DNA from 3 places in the Agarivorans sp. MS3-6 genome. Region 2 is predicted to be linked to each of the others. Evidence: predicted binding sites of a transcription regulator. Region 2 holds the regulator's gene; each other region holds the start of a gene.

Region 1 (7,419 bases), 2.2 Mb from region 2:
GATATATCTTGGTGGGATGAATTTACAGTTCAGCTAAATAAGCCCGCCGCTATGGGGAAGGCAGAGTTAGAATTAGAAGTAGATACTATTTACCGCCCCAATTTGATTCGAACCACTCAATCTCATACTTCATTTTCTTTTGGGCAGAATATGTCCGTGCTGCAGGCCGTTATTGATAATGCTACTACAATTGATGTGGATGTCGAATCAGGTATTTACCTCGGACATTTATCAATAGATAAACCGCTACAGCTTAAGGCAAACCCTAATGTTGAGCTATGGTTGCAGCCAGAAGAATCAGACTATTATGCAGAGGGCGCGATAACATCAAATCATTTTTTAAGTCTTGATGGCTTTGCTGTCTATTTAGGTAATAGTAACTTTCAAATAGCCAGCGGGGCTTTTACAAATAATCGATTCTACTTAGATGGTAACTCAGGAGGAATAATTGTTAGCTCTGGAGGTCTGCTATTCAATTCGAATAAAGTTGTGCAAAGTAGCGTTGAGTACTCATCTTACCTTTCTCTGATTGAATCTCAGGGCGATACGTCAATTGATAACAACTTATTTAGTTTTGAAAGTGACAACAGTGTGTACATTTGGACCAGTGGTTACTGGGCCAGCAGTAATACCGTTATTCAAAATAACACGCTGGTGAATGTTTACGGCGTGATTAACTACACTACTGAAACCCGGCCAGTTTTTCAAAATAACTTGGTTGTTCGTTTGTTGGAACCTGACTATTCTGATGAATATTTTTTACAATACGTCAGTGACGAAAATAACATTCTCCCCAATCGTTACACTGAGTATGCCAATGCAAACAACATCTTCACCGACACTCCTGGGGTAGATCCTGAAAATGGCTATCGCTTATTGCCTGATTCTATTGCCATCGACAACGGCTTGGACTTGAGCGATTCGATCACTACCGACCTAGATGGTAACACTAGGCCAAGTGGCAGTGCCTTTGATATTGGTGCTTACGAATACCAGTACTAATGTAGCGTTATAACGATCAATAAAGCGGCTTAATAGCCGCTTTATTGATATTTGAAGCTAGTGTTAGCCGAGTAACTCAGGTTTTATTAACGGCGCCACAAAGCCCTTGTGTTGTTTTATCTCTTCTACGCTTAAGCCGGTTAACTCATAGGGAAAGACCAACCACTGCTCGGTTTGATGCAAGCAAAAATCGGGTGTTAGCGATGTTTGGTTAAACTTTGGGCGCTCCCATAAGGTGGCTATTTTCACCTGGCGGGGCATATTGAGTTTTAGTTTTGCTTTTAAGCGATTAATCACCGCCGCAACATTATGGCCACTGCTAAATACGTCATCTACAATCAATAAGCTGTCGTCAACGTTTAGGTTCTCTAATAGATACTGAATACCATGAACCCTGATTGACTCGGGCGCTTCTAGAATTTGCTGGTAATTGGCTTGCCCTTGATAAGAGGTGCGTACTGAAATATGGTCTGTTTTTACCCCCAGGGTTTGCAGGCACTCTTGTACGTAAATACCCACAGCACTGCCACCCCGCCAAAGGCCCACGATGAAAGTGGGGCGAAAGCCGCTCTCAAAAATATGCACCGCTAAACGAAATGAATCTTGAATCAGCGTATCTTCATCTAAATAGCGTTTTTCCAGTTGGGCTGTTGGTTGGCTCATTGGCATGGAAAGTATCCTTGAGTTAACGGGTTCTATAATGATAGTTTTATACTACACCTTTGACTGAAAGGTCAGTTTTTTTTATAGCAGGTAATTATGAGCGACAAACTTTATATCACCGGACAAGACTTACTGGAAGATTCATTTCGTTTGGCCGAAAAGGTGCTAGCAAGTGGCTTTAAACCTAGCTTTATTATTGCGGTATGGCGCGGAGGAGCCCCCATAGGGATCGCTGTGCAAGAGTTTTTAGCTTATCACGGCATTGAAAGTGACAATATCGCGATCCGCACTTCTTCATATGCTGCGGCTATTGACAGCCAAGCCAAGCAAGTAAAGGTCTATGGCCTTAATTACCTAGTCAAGCATGTGCAGCAGCACGACCGTCTACTGATTGTTGATGACGTATTTGATACAGGGCGCTCTATAGAGGCGATCATTGGTGAGCTAAGCCGCTTAGCGAGACTTAATACCCCCAAAGACATTCGTGTAGCAGTGCCGTATTTTAAACCTGAACGTAATAAAACTGATCGCATTCCAGATTATTATCTACATGAAACCAGTCAATGGTTAAAGTATCCGCATTCACTGGAAGGCTTAAACCCCCAAGAAATCGCTCAATATCGCCCTGAGTTATACCAGATCATCAAAGACCATTTGCCAGAGTAACTAGTCACTGTAAAAGGAATTCAAAGCATGGATGTTTCTAAACAGCAATTTCAGCAGCTATGTTATGAGAAGTTGCTGACCTTATTTACCCAATCTAAACTCGAGACGAGTAGCCCGCAAATAAAGGGGCGGGTAGAAGGCTTCATTCATGCGGGAGAAACCTTAGGATTACTGGATAAGGCCACCAGCAATCAACTGATGGAAAAGGCTCATTTACAAATCTTTGGCGAAAGTATCATTGATCGACAAGCCCACAAGCAAGCAATAGCTAAACTGGATGAAGATTGGCTGAATATCCCGACTTTTGAGCGGCTGAATAAGGCTAAACTTACCTAGTGGCTAGTATTTTTTGTTAGTGAGCGCTTATTCGTTAGGGCTTAGGCTAAAGCGCTCTTTTGCTGATTTATACGCTATTTTATCCAACTTTTTGATATTCAAACTGTTCAATAAACTCATTGATCAGTGGGATATGGGGGGCAAGGTGTTGATGGTAATTAAGCCACTTGTAGCGTGATTCTGTATAAATAGGCTTTACTACCTGGTTGCTTGAAGCCGATAGCACGATTTTCTTTTGTGCGTGTTTATCGAAGTGTAAACAGTTTGCGCTTGGCTCCAGCCCTAAAAATTCAAATACTTTGCTCGCTTCTTGCTCTAGGTTGTCGACTAAGTCTTCATAGCGTACAAAATGCATGTTTAAGTTGAGCTCGTTTTGGTAGCGCTTAAACAGGGTAAACACTTGCTGGTAACGCTTGAAGCAGTCTTCTAAACGGTTTAGCCGAGCTTGTTCTTGGTTGTTGGCTGAGTTTTGTTGGAAGTTACTTAAGCACGTATCGGCGGGGTGGCGTAAACAAAAGATAATTTTGGCATTTGGAAATAGACTTACTATCAGCGGTATATCAATGGTGTAAAGGGGAAATTTATCGATAAGGCAGTTGCTTGTACTTAACTCGATATTGATTGAGTCTAAATAACTAAAATACTCTTGGCGAAGCAAGCTTAACTCTTGTTCAGTTAAGCTGGGCAAATCTTGTGGGTAACGTTTCTTCAGCTGTAGGCTGAATGCCTCAGTAACGTTAAACAATGAGCGGGTTTCACTCAATGTTGTCACCTTTTCATGGGTATCTAAGATGTTTTCTAGCAGGGTTGTGCCCGAGCGATTAAAGCCCATCATAAATACCGGTTGTGCACCTGTTTCCTTGTTCGCTTCGGTTGGTTTTAAGAAAGAAAGATCAAGCTTTTGGTAAAGTGCGACTTTATCTTTTAACACTAAACTTTGCGCTCGTTGGTGGTTTAATTTGGCCATAGCCGTGAAATCGACAAAGGCTTCAGCAAACTGTTGCTGCTTATCGTAGGCTTCTGCGCGTAGTTTATAAGCGGCTTTTTTACGCATAAAATCTAAACGTTCAAGTCGTTCATTACATAACAATTCAATGACTTGTTGGTGCTTATTATCTCGTGCTGCTAACTCTGCTTGGTAATAACTAATCCATGCTTTATTGACAAAATCTAATTCGGCTTGTTTTAGCAGTTGGGCCGCTTTGTGGTGCTCTCTAATAAACATTAAGGTGTCTATGGAGAACTCCAATTGCCATTCTTCAACAAATGTTGAGTGTTCGAGTAAGGCCTCTATACGCGCTAGCGCTATTTGTTTTTGATTCTGTTTTTTTGCCGCCGATATCAATAAGGCTTGGGCTGGGGCGAAATACCCTGACCAGCTTTGCATCTTTTCCGCTAAGGCTTCTAGCTCTGAATAGCGGTCTTCATCTAAATAGCATTCACCTAATGAGGCGGCAATGTTGGCATTGCCAATACTGCTGTCATAGTTAAAGCACTGCTGATATGAGGCAATTGCGGCTTGAGTGAAGCCTAGTGCTTTTTGGGCATTACCAATATTTTTGTAGGTAGCATTTCTTTGTTGGTCATTTTCAGCATAGGCTAGCAGGTTTTGGTAATGAGTTAATGCGCGGTCAATTTTTTGTTGCTGAAACAGCGCATAGGCTTCTAACTCAAGGCTTTTATAGTCTTGCTGTGATTTTAGCTTGTTGATCTTGTTTATGGTTGAAATAGCCTGACTGTACTTGCCAGCTTGCAGGGCCTTAACCGCTTTTTCCATAATGGCGTGCCGCATCTCGGGCTTCATTGGTTTTTCCTATAGTTCGCAACTATCGATAAATGCGCATTACTTTATAACAAGCTTCAACAATATGCTGCGTCGCCTATCTCATTGCAAAACACAAATTTGGTTTCACGAAAAAACGTTATCTATTCAGCGAATTTATTGATTAACCGGTAATTAAGCGTGATTTGGCTGTATTTTCAGCGATGAATCCTCATTCGTGGTCTTATTTGGTGCAAGACGAGGCGAATGCAGTGCAATATATCAAACTAGTGGTGATCAAAAGTAAACTAAAAGAACGGTATAAGCCTCTATGGTTACTGCATTGTTGGGGTTTTGTGTGGTTTTTGTGTGAGCTGGCGCAACATTTGCAAAATCCTTGTTGTAGGTCAAGGACAGACCCAAGCAGCAAGTAAATCAAGAGCCAAGTGCTCTACTTGTGAAAGGTGTATCACTGGTACGTACCAATGAACACGCTGAATCAAACCGACAGTTTTACTTTACTACTAAGCAATATAGGGAAATATTATGTCTTATCTAGCTCCTTCAGAGTTTGTTACCAAAATGGTTGATGCCGGTGAATCTAAAGTATTCATGTCAACCCGAGATACCGTTATTCGCGCATTTATGGCGGGGGCCATTTTGGCGCTTGCCGCTATCTTTGCTATTACCATTGCGGTAAACACCGGTAACTTCTTAATCGGGGCAATCTTGTTCCCCGTTGGTTTTTGTATGCTTTATTTGATGGGTTTTGACTTATTAACTGGAGTGTTTGTTTTAGTGCCGTTGGCGCTGTTAGATAAACGGCCCGGCGTAGATGTACCTGGCTTGTTGCGTAACTGGGGCTTAGTGTTTTTAGGTAACTTTGGTGGAGCCTTAACCGTTGCGGTGATGATGGCCTTTATTTTCACTTACGGCTTTAACATCGAAGCTGGTGCGGTGGGTGCTAAAGCAGCAGCCATTGGTGAAGCGCGTACCGTAGGTTATGCAGAACACGGTGTGGCAGGTTGGTTTACTATTTTTGTTCGCGGCATGTTGTGTAACTGGATGGTATCAATGGGTGTAGTAGGCGCGATGATTTCTACCAATGTTAGCGGTAAAGTTATCGCTATGTGGATGCCAATATTCTTGTTCTTCTACATGGGCTTCGAGCACTCTGTAGTAAACATGTTCTTGTTCCCATTTGGCCTAATCATGGGCGGTGATTTCTCGGTGATGGATTACTTCCTTTGGAACGAAATCCCTACGGCTTTAGGTAACCTAGTGGGCGGATTAGCCTTTACCGGTCTAACCCTTTACACCACGCACATCAGAACAGCGCCTAAGCGTAAAGTCGCTAAATCAGCGGTAGAAGCGCCTAGCAAAACAGCTTCTGTTAACGCATAAGGTTAATCAATGACGAGCCAGCTGAGTGTTTCGATAGGCCAGTGTTCTGATAAAGGCCGTAAGGCGCTTAATCAAGATTGTTATGGCGTATCTACTCCGCGAGGCTCGCAGCTTAGTCACAAAGGGTTCGCTGCTGTTATGGCCGATGGCATTAGCAGCAGCGAAGTTAGCCAAGTCGCTAGCGAAACAGCAGTAAAAAGTTTCTTAGACGATTATTATTGTACGTCTGAAGTGTGGTCTGTGCAGCACTCGGCAGAAAAGGTGCTAGACGCTACCAACTCTTGGTTGTACTCCCAGTCGCAACAAAGCCCTTATCACTACGATAAAAACAAAGGTTATGTATGTACCTTTAGTGCCTTGGTCATTAAGGGAAATACCGCCCATATTTTTCATGTGGGGGATACGCGGGTTTATCGTTTAAATGACAATGGCCTAGAGCAACTGACAAAAGATCACCGCTTATGGGCCGGTGAAAATAAAAGCTATCTAAGTCGAGCCCTAGGTATCAGTGAATACTGTGAGTTTGATTACCAAAGTTTACGGGTAAGCACCGGCGATATTTTTCTACTCGCTACTGATGGTGTGTATGAGTTTATAGATGCCGCGTTGGTGAACAGCACTATTCAAAACTATCCTGATGATTTAGAAGCCGCCGCCAAACATATCGTTGAACAAGCCTATGCGGCAGGTAGTGACGATAACCTTAGCTTACAAATTATTCGAGTAGACCAACTAGCGTCACAAACCGGTCTGCTTCTCAAGAAACAAGTCGAAGTGCTGCCTTTTCCGCCGCTGTTAGAGGCGCGAATGCAGTTTGATGGTTACAGCATTGTTCGACAAATTCATGCCAGTAGTCGTAGCCATGTTTATTTGGCCTTAGATGAGCAATCGGGTCAGCAGGTTATTCTTAAAACGCCGTCGGTTGATATGCGCGAGGTGCCAGAGTATTTAGAGCGTTTTCTTACTGAAGAATGGATAGCACGGCGCATTAACAGTGCGTATGTGCTCAAAGCCAACCGAACCCCGCGTGAACGTAATTATTTGTATACCGTATTTGAATTCGTAGAAGGGCAAACACTCGCTCAGTGGATTACCGACAACCCAAAAGCCGACCTTAGCAGGGTCAGAGAAATTGTTGAGCAGGTGGCTAAAGGATTGCGAGCGTTTCATCGCATGGACATGCTGCATCAAGATCTCAAGCCCGATAACATCATGATAGATAAAACCGGCACCATTAAGATTATCGATTTTGGTTCTGTGTGGGCGGCAGGTCTTGCCGAGCAAACCCAAGAGATAACCCAACAGCATTTATTAGGCACTGCCTTATACTCTGCCCCAGAGTTGTTTTTAGGTGAGGGAGGAAGCACTCGTGCCGAGCTGTTCTCTTTAGCCGTTATCAGCTATTACATGTTGTCTGGGCGTTACCCCTACGGGACAAAAGTGGCAGGCGCCAAAAGCCGAGCTGCGCAAAAACGCTTGGTTTACCAATCGGTGCTAGATAAAGACAGTGAAATACCGGTGTGGATAGATGATGCTTTAGAAAAAGCGTTACAAGTTAACCCCCAAAAGCGCCAAGAACAAATCAC
Region 2 (7,419 bases):
CTCCCATACTGGGTACAATGGTCATCAAAATAGCTAAGGTGGCTAATTGTTCGAGGGTGGATTCGAACATATTACTGATTGATGCGGCGACTAAAGCGGCGCATAAATTAACGGCAAGCCAAACGGTACGTCGCTGAGTACTTTTTATCACTGGGGCAAAAGTATCTTCATCATCATCCATACCTGCCATGCTCATCATGGTGCGCTCGGTATTTTCACGAATAATATCAACCACATCATCAATAGTTATTCGACCCAGTAGTTGCCCTTTTTCATCAACTACCGGGGCTGAAATCCAGTCATGGCGTTCAAATAAAACGGCGACATCTGACTCATCCATTGCCACTGGGATAGTTTCGGCATTACTGTCCATCACTTCGCGAACACTGACATTTGGATTTACCGTCAGTAGAGTAGAAAGGGGAATATCACCTAGCAGTAAATCGTGTTCGTTTACCACATATAAGGTATCAGTGGTTTCTGGTAGTTCGCCACGCAATCGTAAATAGCGTAGTACCACGTCAATACTGACATCAGCCCTTAGGGTGATGGTGTCGGTATTCATAATGCTCCCCGCGGTATCCTCGGGGTAGGCGAGTGCTGCTTCTACACGGTGCCTATCTTGGCCATCCATCTGTTGCAGTACTTCTTGATAAACACTATCTGGAAGGCTTCTTAAGACATAAGCAATGTCATCTGTATCCATTCCTTCAGCGGCGGCGGCGAGGGTTTCTGGAGCCATTAGCTGAAGCACCCCCTCCATCACCTCTTCGTTTAGCTCTTCGAGGATATCGCCGTGTTGCTCAGGGTCGGTGAGTTGCCATAGTACTTTACGTCCTGCGGGTGGGCTGGACTCGAGTAATAAAGCCACATCACATGGGGGCATTTGATGAAGTGTGCGCCTAACGTGCACAAACATACCGCTATCTAGAGCCTGGTTTAGCTCCTGTAATCGTTTGTGCTGGTTAGGGTTTAACTCCATCTCTTCTGGCATAAGTGTTCCCTACTGTGATGAGTAGCAAGCTTTGCAGCGTGCTTAGTGTGCGGCTATTTATGCCTTAACTTATTCTTCGTCGAAATTGGCTTCAATCAAACCTTGAATAGCATTCATCGCGGCGGCGGCATCTTTTCCTTCCGAGATAATTGTCAAAGTATTACCCTGCGCACTGGCTAATACGAGCAAGCCCATTACGCTGGCAGCTGACGCCGTTTTCTCTCCGTCTATAATACTTACCTCAGCCTCAAACTGCTGAGCGAGTTCTACAAGCTTAGTCGCAGGGCGAGCGTGTAAGCCGAGTTTGTTTTTTACGATGACTTGTCTAGTGAGCTTCAAGCTTATGTTCCAAAGTGCGATGACGACGTTGTACTTTACGTTTACTACAAAAGTTTGCGGCAAGCTGCTCTGCTACGTAAACGCTACGATGTTGGCCACCAGTACAGCCGATGGCGATGGTTAGGTATGCTCGATTATTAGCTTCTAAGTGGGGCAACCAAGAATTTAACAGATCGGTGATCTGCTGAATGTATTCTCCGACTAAGGCTTGGCTAGACAGATAGTCCTGAACGGGTTTATCTAAACCATTTAGGGGGCGAAGCTCTTCTTGCCAGTGCGGGTTAGGCAAAAAACGCGCGTCAAACATGTAATCCGCATCACTGGGTACGCCATTTTTAAAACCAAAGGACTCAAACACTAAAATTAGTTGTTGTTGTTGATCACCCGTCACTCTCGAGCGGATCAGGCCGCTAAGTTCATGCACCGACAAGCGAGAGGTATCGATACGTAAGTCAGCATTGCGTGAAATAGGGGCTAATAGCTCTGTTTCTGCCTCAATAGCTTCGGCTAACGACAAGTTGTTTTGGCTGAGCGGGTGAACTCTGCGGGTTTCACTGTAACGACGAATTAGCGCTTCGTCTTTAGCGTCGAGAAAGAGGCTGAGGAGCTTTACGTCAGGGCCAATCGAACGAATCAATTGCCCAATCGGTGAGGGCTCATCGGGCAGGTTACGAATATCGATACTAATCGCCACTTTAGGATAACTACTTAAGTTATCTATTAAGGGTTGCCAGAGTAAAACGGGTAGATTATCTACACAGTAATAGCCTAAATCTTCTAATACCCTTAAGGCGACCGTTTTGCCAGAGCCTGAACGTCCGCTAACGATAATCAATTCCATGATAACCTCTAACTACAATTAGAGTATTAGGCTACCATGATGTCGTACAATTCGTCATCACTTTGTGCGTTACGAAGTTGTTTACATACTAATTTATCGTTGAGTTTCTCAGCCACTTGAGAAAGGGTATTAAGGTGTTGTTTACATTGGTCTTCTGGAACCAACAGCGCAAACACAAGATCAACCGGTTTATTATCAATAGCATCGAAGGAAATAGCAGGGTCACAGCGTAAAAAAACCGCTGTAGCTTGGTGCTGATTGTCGATTCTGCCGTGAGGAATAGCGATACCTTGGCCAATTCCGGTGCTGCCCATTTTTTCCCTGTTTAACAGGCTTTCAAAAATAGTTTGAGCACTGGTATCAAGTTGTTTAGCGACGAGTTCACTTATCAGTTCCAATGCGCGCTTCTTAGAGGAACATTGGACTGTACTAAGCGTACAGTCCAAATTTAGTACTTTATTTATTTGCATTACTTTGGCTAATGTCTGTTTAATTTTTCTTTGTGTTTAATAACTTGGCGGTCAAGTTTATCAATGAGGCTATCAATGGCGGCATACATATCAGAGTGCTCTGCAGTGGCAAACAGCTCTCCGCCATTAAGGTGCAAGGTAGCTTCGGCAATTTGATTGAGCTTTTCTACGTTGAGGATGACGTGAACATTGTTGATTTGTTCAAAACGTCGTTGCAGTTTGGCAAACTTAGTGTGGACATATTCTTTTAGTGATTCAGTAATTTCTACGTGGTGTCCAGTAAGATTAATTTGCATATATCTTGTCCCCTTTTGTGGCCGTTATATAAGGCTTTTACGTTGGTTAGAAGGTGGAATCGCTAAAGACTCACGATATTTTGCTATCGTGCGCCTCGCCACCTTGATCCCCTGATCTGCCAAAATGTCAGCTATCTTGCTATCACTGAGTGGTTTGTTGGTATTTTCGGCAGCAACCAGTTTCTTAATGAGTGCGCGAATCGCGGTAGATGAGCATTCCCCACCTCCGTCTGTAGCCACGTGGCTAGAGAAAAAATACTTTAATTCGAAAATTCCGCGGGGAGTATGCATAAATTTTTGGGTTGTCACCCGAGAAATGGTCGATTCATGCATTTCTACTGCTTCAGCCACATCGTTCAACACCATTGGTTTCATTGCTTCAGCACCATATTCAAAAAATGCTTGTTGGTGGTGAACGATACAGTTGGATACTTTTAATAAGGTTTCGTTACGGCTCTCAATACTTTTTATGAACCATTTTGCCTCTTGTAGGTGGCTGCGAATGAATTGAGTATCGGTAGCATTTGACGTTTTGCTCAAAGACGCATAGTGAGAATTGACACGTAGTTTAGGCATGGCATCCGGGTTTAATTCTACTACCCAGCGGCCCTGGCGTTTTATAACGGATACGTCGGGAATAACATACTGCGCTTGATTCGGTTCTACCGCATTGCCGGGGCGTGGCTCAAGGGTGTGGATTAAGCGCATTACTTCGCGTAGCTGTTCTTCTTTGAGTTTGGTTTTGCGAGCTAATAAACGAAAATCGCGGTTGGCCAATACGTCGATATGATTTGATACGACCTCTCTGGCTTCTTTCAACCAAGGTGTTTCTTCAGCAAAACGACTTAATTGAATCATTAAACACTCTTGTAAGGAGCGAGCAGCAATGCCGACGGGGTCAAAATGTTGAATACGTTTTAGCACCGCTTCTACTTCGTCTAATTCTACATCTAGTGCGTTATTATCACTGGAGCGTAAGCCTTCAAGTAGTTGGTCACAGTCTTGAGTGAGGTAACCTGAGTTATCAACCGCATCAATAATCGCTAATGCGATGGCTTGATCTACTTCACTAAAGGGAGTTAAACGCATTTGCCACAATAGATGGTCTTGTAAGGAGTCGACGGTTTCGCCTTGAAACAACATGTCGTTGTCTTCGCCGCCACTAGCAGAGCCTGAACTCGCAGGGCCTGAACTGGCGCTATATATATCATCCCATGTTGAATCAACGGGTAGGTCTTCAGCAACCGTGTCTTGGGAAATGGCATCACCGGCTTCAATTTGGCTAGAGTCAACTTCAGGCTGGCTGTTTTCCGCCTCATCACTTCTTTCATTGGCCGACTTTTCAACTGAGTCACTGTCGCTTGGCTGCGACTCATCCGCCTCAAGAAGTGGGTTACTTTCCAGTGCCTCTTGAATCTCTTGCTGTAAATCCAGCGTTGATAGCTGAAGTAAGCGTATGGCCTGTTGTAACTGAGGTGTCATGGTTAATTGCTGACCAAGACGCAACTGCAAAGATGCTTTCATTAATTACCGCTGTTCCTTCTTCTTATTATATTTTTCTAGATACACTTTAACTATAGCTTGAATTGCTCGCCGAGATAAACTCGTTTCACATGTTCATTTTCAAGTATCTCTTTGGGCTTCCCTGAGGCTATCAATTCGCCTTGGCTAACGATATAGGCATGTTCACAAACATCGAGGGTTTCTCTCACATTGTGATCGGTAATCAGTACTCCAAGGCCTCTATCGCGCAGGTGTTCGATAATTTTTTTTATATCAATCACTGAAATAGGATCTACTCCAGCGAAGGGTTCGTCAAGCAAAATAAACTTTGGTGCAGCTGCCAAGGCTCGTGCTATTTCTACTCGGCGACGTTCTCCACCCGACAAACTCATACCCAAATTTTTGCGAATATGGCCAATATGGAACTCTTCTAATAAGTCGTCAAGCGCTCCATTTTGTTGCTCTTTATCAAGGTCTTTACGTGTTTCGAGAACCGCGAGAATATTCTTTTCTACAGATAAACGACGAAAAATCGATGCTTCTTGTGGTAAGTAACCAATGCCTTTACGGGCTCGAGTATGCATCGCCGTGCTAGACAGGTCATCGTCATCAATTAGTATGCGGCCTTGGTCGCGAGGTACTAAGCCAACAACCATATAAAAAGTAGTGGTTTTACCCGCACCATTTGGGCCGAGTAAGCCGACGATTTTACCCGTTTCAACGTGTAAGCTTACATTCTTGACAACCTTGCGACCTTTATAGCTTTTCGCTAGGTTTTCAGCAATTAGGGTACTCATTCTTGCGGTTTACTCTTCGGTGAAATCTCTTCAAGTTGTTTCGGCAGAAATATGGTAGTGACACGACTATTTTCATCGCCTTGGGCTACCATTTCTTGCTTATCGATGCTGTATTTGATCATTTGCCCTTTCACTAAGCTCTCTTCTTGTTTTAACTGAGCATTTTGCGTGAGGGTCAGTGTTTGGGTTTTAAGATCATAGCGAACCTCGTTCGCTTCCGCCTCGATAGGTTTACCGCTATCTAGCAGTTGATAAAAAGTAGCCGGTTCGCCCTTGGCGATCATGACTTCGCTGCCTTTGTCTTCACTGCCGATCACGCTTAATTCTGCAGCATGCATTTTAATCGAGCCCTGAGTGACGATCACATTGCTGTAAAACGTGACTCGGTTTTCTTTAATATTGACCTGTTGGCGGTCGGCATCAACAATAATCTGCTTATTGAAGTCGTCTTCAAGTGCTTGAACTCCCCAAGACAGAAATAACAAACTGGCCAATAGGCCTAATTTACTCTTGTGGGTTATGGTAAACCGCTTCGATATCATCTAATAAAGTCACTATTTCGTTGGCTAAATCACCATCCATGCCAACACCATACAATTCGTATGAGGGGCCATAAACGGTAACAGGTTGATCGCTGCTCATGGTTTCACTTTGCAGATCGATTTCCAATCTTTCGGTAATAAGGTCGCGAACATACTCGCCACGACTCAAATTTTTGATCACTACATTGTCATTTAAGGTGACAGTTTGCTGCTGCAGTACTGTAGCGTGATCGGCTACAATTTGCCATATGGGTTGTGCTGGGTCTGGGTAAACCAAAATTTTCGGTTTAGAGAAGGTGGTATGTTTTAGTTGCTCAAAAAACTCCATCTGTTCAGCGTAGATGCGATAACGTGGCGCACCATCTTCACCAAAGCTAATGCTGTATAGCTGCTCGGCAACAAAATTAGGTTTACTGGCTTCTCGCTTGGCGGCTACTTGCTCGTCCTCTGAGGGGCTGAGTTGCCAAAGCACGATGGCAACAACAAATAGCAGTCCGAAAAACCAAGTAGGCTTGTTCATACACTCATGCCTTGGGCATTCTCTAGCTGACCTTTTGCCTGCAAAATTAGATCACAAAGCTCACGAACTGCGCCATATCCGCCCGGTGTCACGGTAATATAGTCGGCCGCTTGCTTGCACAAAGGGTGAGCATCTTGAACTGCCACGCCTAAGGCGCATGCGAGCATCACTGGAGTATCAACCACGTCGTCGCCGATATAGGCAACTTCGTTAGCACTTATCTTTAGTTGCTCAAGCATTTGCTGATAAGCCACCATCTTGTCTTGCTGGCCTTGGTAAATATGGCGAATACCTAGCGCTTGCATACGCTGCTCGACAATTTTGGATTGGCGGCCTGTGATAATGGCAATCTCAACCCCAATATTGAGTAAGGCTTTTATGCCAAAACCGTCGTGAGTATGAAAAGCTTTTAGCTCTTCACCGTCATTGCCCATATAAATTCTGCCATCTGAAAATACCCCATCAACATCGCAAATTAGCAAGGTTATGGTTTTGGCGCGGTCAAAATTTTGTTGGCTCACTGAACCGTAAGGTGTGGTTTCGCTCACTAATAAACTCCTGCCTGTAATAAAGTATGCATGTTAAATGCACCCACTACTTTTTGTTGTTTAAGCACGAACAAGCCATTAATAGAGGTTTGTTTCATTAATTTTAGTGCATCAAATGCCAACCAATCACTTTCAATGACTTTGGGGTTGTGGGTCATGACTTGACCAATTTGCGTGTCGTGAATATCAACCCGTTGATCTAAGATACGGCGCAAGTCCCCGTCGGTGAAAATACCGACTAAGTGTTGCTGTTGGTCAACCACGCCTACCATACCTAAGCCTTTCGCGGTGATCTCAAATAAGGCTTCGCGAATAGTTTGTTCGACTGTCACTGAGGGAATTTGTTCCCCTCTTAGCATTAAGTCGCTGACACTGAGCAATAATTTTTTACCAAGAGTGCCCCCTGGGTGAGACAAGGCGAAATCTTCTGCAGTAAAGCCTCTGGCTTCTAACAAGGCTACCGCCAATGCATCGCCCATTACTAAGGTTGCGGTGGAACTAGCTGTGGGGGCTAAGCCTAGCGGGCAAGCTTCACGAGGCACCGAGATACATAGGTGGAAGTTGGCAAG
Region 3 (7,419 bases), 1.9 Mb from region 2:
TGTGGGCTACCGACGCAGTGCATGGCCATAATAACGTATACCGCGCTACCGTGTTCCCGCATAACATTGGTCTAGGCGCGGCAAATAATCCAGAGCTCATTAAGCAAATTGGTCAAGCCACTGCAAAAGAGGTATCAGCTACCGGATTGGATTGGACATTTGCGCCAACAGTGGCTTCACCGCGCGATTACCGATGGGGACGGGTATACGAAGGGTACTCAGAGGATCCTGAAATCATCCACTTATACGCGGGCAAAATGGTTGAGGGTTTGCAAGGGGGGGCCGTAGGCCTAAAAGGACAAACCAATGTGATTTCTAATGTAAAACATTGGGTGGGCGATGGCGGTACGCTTGATGGCAAAGACCGAGGTGAAAACCACTACTCAGAAGAATACTTGCGCAACATTCATGCTACTGGGTACTTCTCTGGGCTAGACGCTGGTGCGCAAGTGGTGATGAGTTCTTTTAATTCATGGCATAACCCCGCTAACTATGACCAAAACGCCGGTAGCGATAGTGCGACTTACAACCACAAACTACATGGTAGCAAGTATTTGCTGAATGATATTCTCAAAGAAAAAATGGGTTTTGATGGCTTAATTGTGACTGATTGGAATGGCCAAGGCGAGTTAAGCGGTTGTAGTGCTGCCAATTGCCCCGAAGCGGTTAATGCTGGCAACGACATATTCATGGTAACTGCGCGCAGTGATTGGAAAGCGTTTTACAATAACGTGATCAGCCAAGTTAATGACGGCACTATTTCTATGCAACGTATTGATGATGCAGTAACTCGAATTTTACGTGTGAAGATGCGAGCTAATTTATGGGAAAAACCAAAACCGTCATTGCGTCAACTAGCAGGTAATGACGATATTTTAGGGTCTGACAGCCACCGAGCCCTCGCCAGACAAGCGGTTAGCGAGTCCTTGGTACTACTCAAAAATAAAGATGCGGTGCTGCCTTTAAGCAAAAGCAAACCTTACATTATTTTGGGTAGTGCAGCTAACAGCATTCAAAAACAAACCGGCGGCTGGAGCTTAACGTGGCAAGGTGATGGCAATACCATCGCTAAAGACTTCCCAGGCGCTAGCACCCTTAAAATGGCGCTCGAAGATGAAGTCGGCGCTGCAAACGTTTATACCTCAGAGTCGTCTGCACCCCCAGAAGCCATCGCCATTGTAGTTATCGGTGAAGATCCTTATGCCGAGATGTTTGGTGATATTAAAGCCAGCCAAACCCTCGAGTTCTCTTCGTTGAAAGCTTCTTACGCTGCTGATCTCGCGATTGTAAAAGCAATGAAAGAGGTGGGGCGACAAGTGGTGACAGTATTCTATTCAGGCCGACCATTATATGTGAACGAAGAGCTTAACCACTCAGATGCGTTTGTAGCGGCCTGGTTACCAGGTACTGAAGCAGGCGGTATTACAGATGTATTGTTTGCTCACTCTGGTGCCGATTTCAAAGGGCGCTTATCTTATTCATGGCCGATGAAAAAGTGTTCTACCACCATTAATCGCCATGCACCCAATATAGAAAACTATGTAACTCCTTCGATGGAACAAGACATTGAGGGTGAACACAAGCCATTGTTCCCTTATGGCTATGGTTTGGCGTATGCCAGCAGTGACCAACAAGGAGTTACCGAGGACTTAGATGATTTACCGCTTGATACACGAGAGTTTGGCTGTGGAGTTGATGAGCCTGATAATGGCGTTGCTAACGTAAACCTTGAGATTTTTGGCCCATCGGAAAATGGCGAGTATCAACCACGTATTGCTGGTGAAGCAAACGGTTGGGCGGCGGTTGATGTTGACCGAGGGGCTGTCACAACGATTGGCTCATTAAGCGTAACGCCAATCAATTATCTCCACCAACAAGATGCGGTGAAACTGGAGTTTGGCAGCAGTATTGCTGAAATATTTTTTGAAACGCTTGATGGCGCGGGTAGCGATAGAAACGCCTATGTGAATGCCGATTCAAGCCTTCAATTTGATATTCAGCTGCTGTCAGAAGCGCCAGCATCAATGCGATTAAGGGCCGACTGTGAGTATCCTTGCACTGCAGAGTTAGATATTTCTGGTGCATTACCTGCGGTTCGTACGGAAGGAGACGCCGAGTGGGATACCGTAAAAATCCCTCTATCGTGCTTGGTTGCTGAAGGGATGGAATTCTCTTTCGTGGACAAGGTATTTCTCTTGCAAAGTGCGGCACCAGTGACGGTCAATTTAGGCAATATTCGTTATGTACCTCGCTCACTCGATGCTGCTGAAGATGCTTTAACTTGTGAAGGTCTATAGCGAAGGCCGATAGCGACAAGTTTGATACTGCCCTAAATACGAAAAGAGCAATCTAGATGAGTGTCTAGATTGCTCTTTTACTTTGTAGCCGTTGCCAACTGGCTATAGCTGGTAGCGTTCAATCAGCTGGTTAAGTTTGTCTACTTCAAAACGAATGCTCTCACCGGCTTTACTGGCTTCGTCGGCGATAAACAGCGCCGCGTTGGCACCATCAGATATTTGCACGATGTTATGTTCAACTTCATCCATCACTTTACTTTGTTGCTCAATCGCACTGGCAATGTTGGTATTTAGTTCAACGACTTCGTCTACGCCCTGAGTAATGTGGCTAAATGAATCTCTGGCTTCTTCCGCTTGTTCAACACCACTTTGTGCTCGAGTGCTGGCATTGGCCATGGCATTAACCGAACTCAAAGAACCTGATTGCAAATTTTCAATCATACGTTGTATTTCAGCAGTAGACGTTTGAGTGCGGCTAGCGAGGGTACGCACTTCATCGGCAACAACGGCAAAGCCACGGCCTTGCTCACCCGCGCGGGCGGCTTCGATAGCCGCATTTAGCGCCAGTAAGTTGGTTTGCTCGGCAATGTTTTTGATCACATCTATCACACCTCCAATGGCACCGGTTTGCTCTTGAAGCTGGCTGAGTGAGTCAGAAGTGGTCAGAACTTCTTGGTTGATTAGGCCAATTGTAGATATGGTATTGCCAACAATTTGTTGGCCGTTGACCACGGCTTGTTGTGACGCCAAGGTAGAGTCTGCGGCTTTATTAGCATCATCGGCCATGCTGTTTACGGTGGCGTTCATTTCAGCAACTGCGGTGGCGATTTGTTGGGTTTCTTGCTGTTGCTGGTTTATCGCTTCGCGCACTTCCTGAGACTTATCTCCGATCTGTTGCGTGGCGGTTAACATTTCTTCTGAGCTACTGGTCACTTGCTCAAGCAAGTTACGCAGAGCGTTTAAGGTTGTCTTATAGTCTTGGGCAATGTCTGCCAATTCATCTGATCCGTAGACCATTAAATCTTGACTCAGATCGCCTTGATTTACCCGTGCCGCTACAAAGCGGATTTGTTTAACGGTGCGCCTTACCGACAAATATGCGCCAATCATAAAGTAACTACACACCAACAAAACAAAAACGAGGGCGAGAAGCATAATGATACGTTTATTTTCAGCATTCTGAGTACGCTGGGTAAGCTCTTCACCAAAGTAGTTTAGTGCCGCTTCAGTAAATTGTTCGATTTGCTGCAGGCTTTGGTTGGCGGTTGCAAATACCGTTTGGGTATTGGTTTTTACCTGTTGGTCCTTAAGAATATCATCTCTAATTAGGCTAACAATTTGTTCAATACTTTGTATGGTGAGTGCTGCGTCACTGCCTAACTTTTGCTCAAATTGTTGATCGTAAGCGCTCAGTTGGCTTAGTGCTTTGCGCATATCATTGAGTACTTCGCTAGCGTTATCAGTACGAAAACGCAGGTCGGCGTTACCTTCAGCATCTAAAATTCCAAAGTCAGCTATATCGCCCCCCTTATCTCGGATCCTTGCAATGTTACTTTGTAAAGCTGGTAAGCGGTCGACCGTGATGTCGATAAGATAGTAACTGGTAACGATAGGGTCTCGAGTTAACCCGCTATTTGCCGCAACACTGTGAGTAAGGCCTCTTATTTCTCTTAATAGAGCCTCATGTTCTATTAGTAATTGGCCAAGCGAACTGCTGCTATCACGGACGGTTTCCCAGCGTTGGCTAACTTGCTCAAGTGCGGGGAGAAGATTGCTAGGTAGCACCGAAGATAACTGGCTTAGGCTGCCATCAAGGCCTTGTTGCAGTGCTGATAATTCGGCTTTATCAAATTCAGCACCCATGGTGCGCAGGGTGTTTAAATGCTGATGTTGTACGATTGATTTTGACAAGCTGGGAAGTTGACTAACAACTTTGTAGCCTGCCAATTCTTGTTCGGCGAACTCAAGGTCGCTATTCATTGTGATGATGATGGAACTAAAGCCATAGGCAATCGGAATTAGAAATAAACAGGTCCACAATATAAATTTATATTTAAAGCTAATCCGGTCACTGAGGTAGACCGCGGGGGAAAAAATGCTGCTCATGAATTACTCCTTATTCATCGAGTACAAGTTGAAGGCTATTAATATATCGACCATGGCCATTCAAACTTATGCCATTTTAGAGTTAAAAATGATAAATCATAGCCTAAACGGCCCTGGCTGGCCCAGAAAGCCAAGAGTTAGCAGGGTATTAACTTAAGTTGTTGATAAATCGTAAGCAAACGGCCTTATCTTTGCGTAAATAATCGGCGCATCCTCGTTGCCTAGCGGGTATTAATTTTAGCTTAGCTGAGATAAGTCGGCTTGGCGTCGTGTTTGCGCTAAATTGGTGCGAATGACGATAAAGCGCACCTTAATAAAGCGTCAAATAGCGGCAGTTTTATATTAATTACCTATATGGTGGTATTTGAGGAGTTGGCATAGCCATTGCTAATTGTTTAATGCGGCATGAGAGACGAAGGTTCTGGTCACATTTAGCGCCGCCAAACAATTTGCAATAGACATCTAGGGTTCCGACTGTGCGCAGTGACTGGACCGAGAGTTGTCAACCTCAACGAGGTTACACGGAGGGATAAAAGCCCGGGAGATGACAGTACCTAAGTCTCTCATGCTTTTTATTTTAAGTGCATAACCACAATGAGGTGAACATGTTCAACTTAGTTAAAACTCCACTCCGTAAAATAGCTTTAGCAGCTACCGTAATTAGCGCTACCTTGGCCGGTTCTAACATTGCTCAGGCCGCTGAAAAACCCAGTTATCGTTTAGCATGGACTATCTATGTTGGTTGGATGCCATGGGACTACGGGGCAGCCAATGGCATTGTTAAAAAATGGGCTGACAAATACGACATAGATATCGAAGTCGTGCAGGTAAATGACTATATCGAGTCGATTAACCAATACACCGCAGGCTCGTTCGATGCCACAGTAATGACCAATATGGATGCATTGACTATCCCGGCTGCCAGCGGTGTTGATTCTACAGCACTTATTGTGGGTGACTTCTCTAACGGTAACGACGGCGTTATTTTGAAAGGTGACAAAGCCCTTGCTGACTTAAAAGGCCAAAATGTTAACTTAGTAGAGCTTAGTGTTTCTCACTATCTACTGGCTCGCGGCCTAGAGTCGGTGGGTTTGGCCGAACGAGACCTTACCGTGGTCAACACCTCGGATGCTGACTTAGTGGCGGCATTCACCACTAAAGATGTAACTGCTGTTACGACTTGGAATCCTCTACTTAGCGAAATAATGGCAATGCCAGACACCAGCCTGGTGTTTGATTCGTCAAAAATCCCAGGTGAAATCATTGACCTATTGGTGGTAAACACCGACACCTTGCAACAAGACCCTAAACTTGGCAAAGCGTTAACGGGCGCGTGGTATGAAATTATGGCCACTATGTCGGGTGATAGCGATGCGGCGATTAAAGCACGTAGCTTTATGGCAGAAGCATCAGGCACCGATTTAGCGGGTTACGAAGCGCAACTTGCCTCAACAAAAATGTTCTACACACCTGCTGAAGCAGTCGACTTTACCAACAGCGGCGACTTAAAAGCGACTATGGCGAAGGTAGCCGAATTCTCTCACCTACATGGTTTATTAGGTGAAGGTGCTCCAGATGCAAGCTTCATTGGTATTGAAACACCCGCCGGTGTTTATGGCGATAGCAGCAACATTAAACTTCGTTTTAATTCGACGTATATGGAAATGGCAGCGCAAGGCAAACTTTAAGGCCCGCTTATGACCCGAATTATTAACCGTAAACCCAGCCGCATTTCGCGGCTGCTACTGGGCTTATTGCCTTTTGTGCTGTTAATCGCCGTGTACATGATGGCCTCACAAGCACGCTTGGTCGATAACCCTAATGACAAGCTATTGCCAGCAATGACCAGTTTTGTTGATGCAATACAACGGATGGCTTTTGAGCCCAGTAAACGCACCGGCGATTACTTGATGCTGGCCGATACGCTAGCCAGTCTAACTCGGTTAATCACAGGGGTAACCATTAGTGCGTTGCTTGCGTTAACAATAGGCATTGCCAACGGCATGGTGCCGTTTGTTAGGGCACCCATGTCACCCTTGGTTACCGCTTTATCGCTGGTGCCACCTATGGCGATTTTACCGATTTTGTTCATTGTGTTTGGCTTAGGTGAACTGTCTAAAGTGATGCTGATTATTATTGGTATTTGTCCGATTATGATCCGCGATTTGCAACTGCGAACCGATGCCTTACCGCAGGAGCAAATACTAAAGGCACAAACCTTAGGGGCCTCGAGTTGGCAGACCATCGTAGGTGTTGTTTTACCGCAAATCTTACCCAAATTAATAGAAAGTGTTCGTTTAACACTGGGTAGCGCTTGGCTATTTTTGATTGCCGCCGAAGCGATTGCTGCCACCGAAGGATTGGGTTATCGAATATTCCTTATCCGTCGTTACTTGGCCATGGATGTGATTCTTCCCTATGTATTATGGATCAGCCTTTTAGCCTTTGTGATGGATTGGCTACTGCGTAAATTCTCAAGTTACGCATTTCGCTGGTACCACCAAGAGCAAGGAGAGGGCGAATGAACACTCCCATTATTGAAGCTAAAAATGTATGGAAAGAATACGGCAATAACGTGGTGCTAGAAAAACTGAACCTTGTGGTAAACGAAGGCGACTTTGTCAGCATTGTCGGTGCCTCGGGTTGTGGTAAGTCTACGTTCTTAAATTTGTTGTTAGGTAACGAGCGCGCGAGTAAAGGCGAACTGCTGCTAGATGGCGCGCCATTACCAGAAGAACCCAGCTCAGAGCGGGGTATTGTGTTTCAAAAATACTCGGTGTTTCCCCACCTTACTGCAGTACAAAACGTGATGCTAGCAGAGGTATTTGAACAGTCTCCAATATTGGTGCATCTATTTGGTAAAGCTAAGCAACAAGCCAAGCAGCGTGCCTTAAGCATGTTAGCCAAAGTGGGTTTAGAGCAAGCTGCCGATCGCTATCCTGCGGAGCTATCGGGGGGGATGCAACAACGATTGGCGATTGCCCAAGCATTGATGAAGAAGCCACGCATCTTGTTA

What was found. The regulator sigma-54, encoded in region 2, starts transcription at its own class of promoters, with help from an activator protein. The targets are predictions, from matches to a motif close to GTTGGCACGNNNNTNGNNT.
Region 1: ACVFI8_RS04385 (formate/nitrite transporter family protein) is a predicted target of sigma-54. The motif match lies at 4,803-4,821, and genes of this name have one in related genera.
Region 3: ACVFI8_RS01450 (putative urea ABC transporter substrate-binding protein) is a predicted target of sigma-54. The motif match lies at 4,775-4,793, and genes of this name have one in related genera.

What each region holds. Positions count from the first base shown of each region.
Region 1 covers NZ_CM134202.1:932,014-939,432, reverse strand. Annotated here, with positions in the region: gene ACVFI8_RS04410 (right-handed parallel beta-helix repeat-containing protein) at 1-1,002, shown strand, start outside; gene ACVFI8_RS04405 (phosphoribosyltransferase) at 1,066-1,665, opposite strand; gene ACVFI8_RS04400 (phosphoribosyltransferase) at 1,762-2,331, shown strand; gene ACVFI8_RS04395 (hypothetical protein) at 2,359-2,667, shown strand; gene ACVFI8_RS04390 (tetratricopeptide repeat-containing sulfotransferase family protein) at 2,747-4,471, opposite strand; gene ACVFI8_RS04385 (formate/nitrite transporter family protein) at 4,976-5,833, shown strand; gene ACVFI8_RS04380 (protein kinase domain-containing protein) at 5,843-7,419, shown strand, end outside.
Region 2 covers NZ_CM134202.1:3,084,386-3,091,804, forward strand. Annotated here, with positions in the region: gene mgtE (magnesium transporter) at 1-994, opposite strand, end outside; gene ACVFI8_RS14115 (HPr family phosphocarrier protein) at 1,064-1,333, opposite strand; gene rapZ (RNase adapter RapZ) at 1,320-2,174, opposite strand; gene ptsN (PTS IIA-like nitrogen regulatory protein PtsN) at 2,201-2,644, opposite strand; gene hpf (ribosome hibernation promoting factor) at 2,653-2,940, opposite strand; gene ACVFI8_RS14135 (RNA polymerase factor sigma-54) at 2,965-4,464, opposite strand; gene lptB (LPS export ABC transporter ATP-binding protein) at 4,515-5,240, opposite strand; gene lptA (lipopolysaccharide transport periplasmic protein LptA) at 5,237-5,734, opposite strand; gene lptC (LPS export ABC transporter periplasmic protein LptC) at 5,745-6,302, opposite strand; gene kdsC (3-deoxy-manno-octulosonate-8-phosphatase KdsC) at 6,299-6,850, opposite strand; gene ACVFI8_RS14160 (KpsF/GutQ family sugar-phosphate isomerase) at 6,850-7,419, opposite strand, start outside.
Region 3 covers NZ_CM134202.1:299,988-307,406, reverse strand. Annotated here, with positions in the region: gene ACVFI8_RS01460 (glycoside hydrolase family 3 N-terminal domain-containing protein) at 1-2,297, shown strand, start outside; gene ACVFI8_RS01455 (methyl-accepting chemotaxis protein) at 2,400-4,403, opposite strand; guanidine-I (ykkC/yxkD leader) riboswitch at 4,855-4,949, shown strand; gene ACVFI8_RS01450 (putative urea ABC transporter substrate-binding protein) at 5,009-6,091, shown strand; gene ACVFI8_RS01445 (ABC transporter permease) at 6,101-6,928, shown strand; gene ACVFI8_RS01440 (ABC transporter ATP-binding protein) at 6,925-7,419, shown strand, end outside.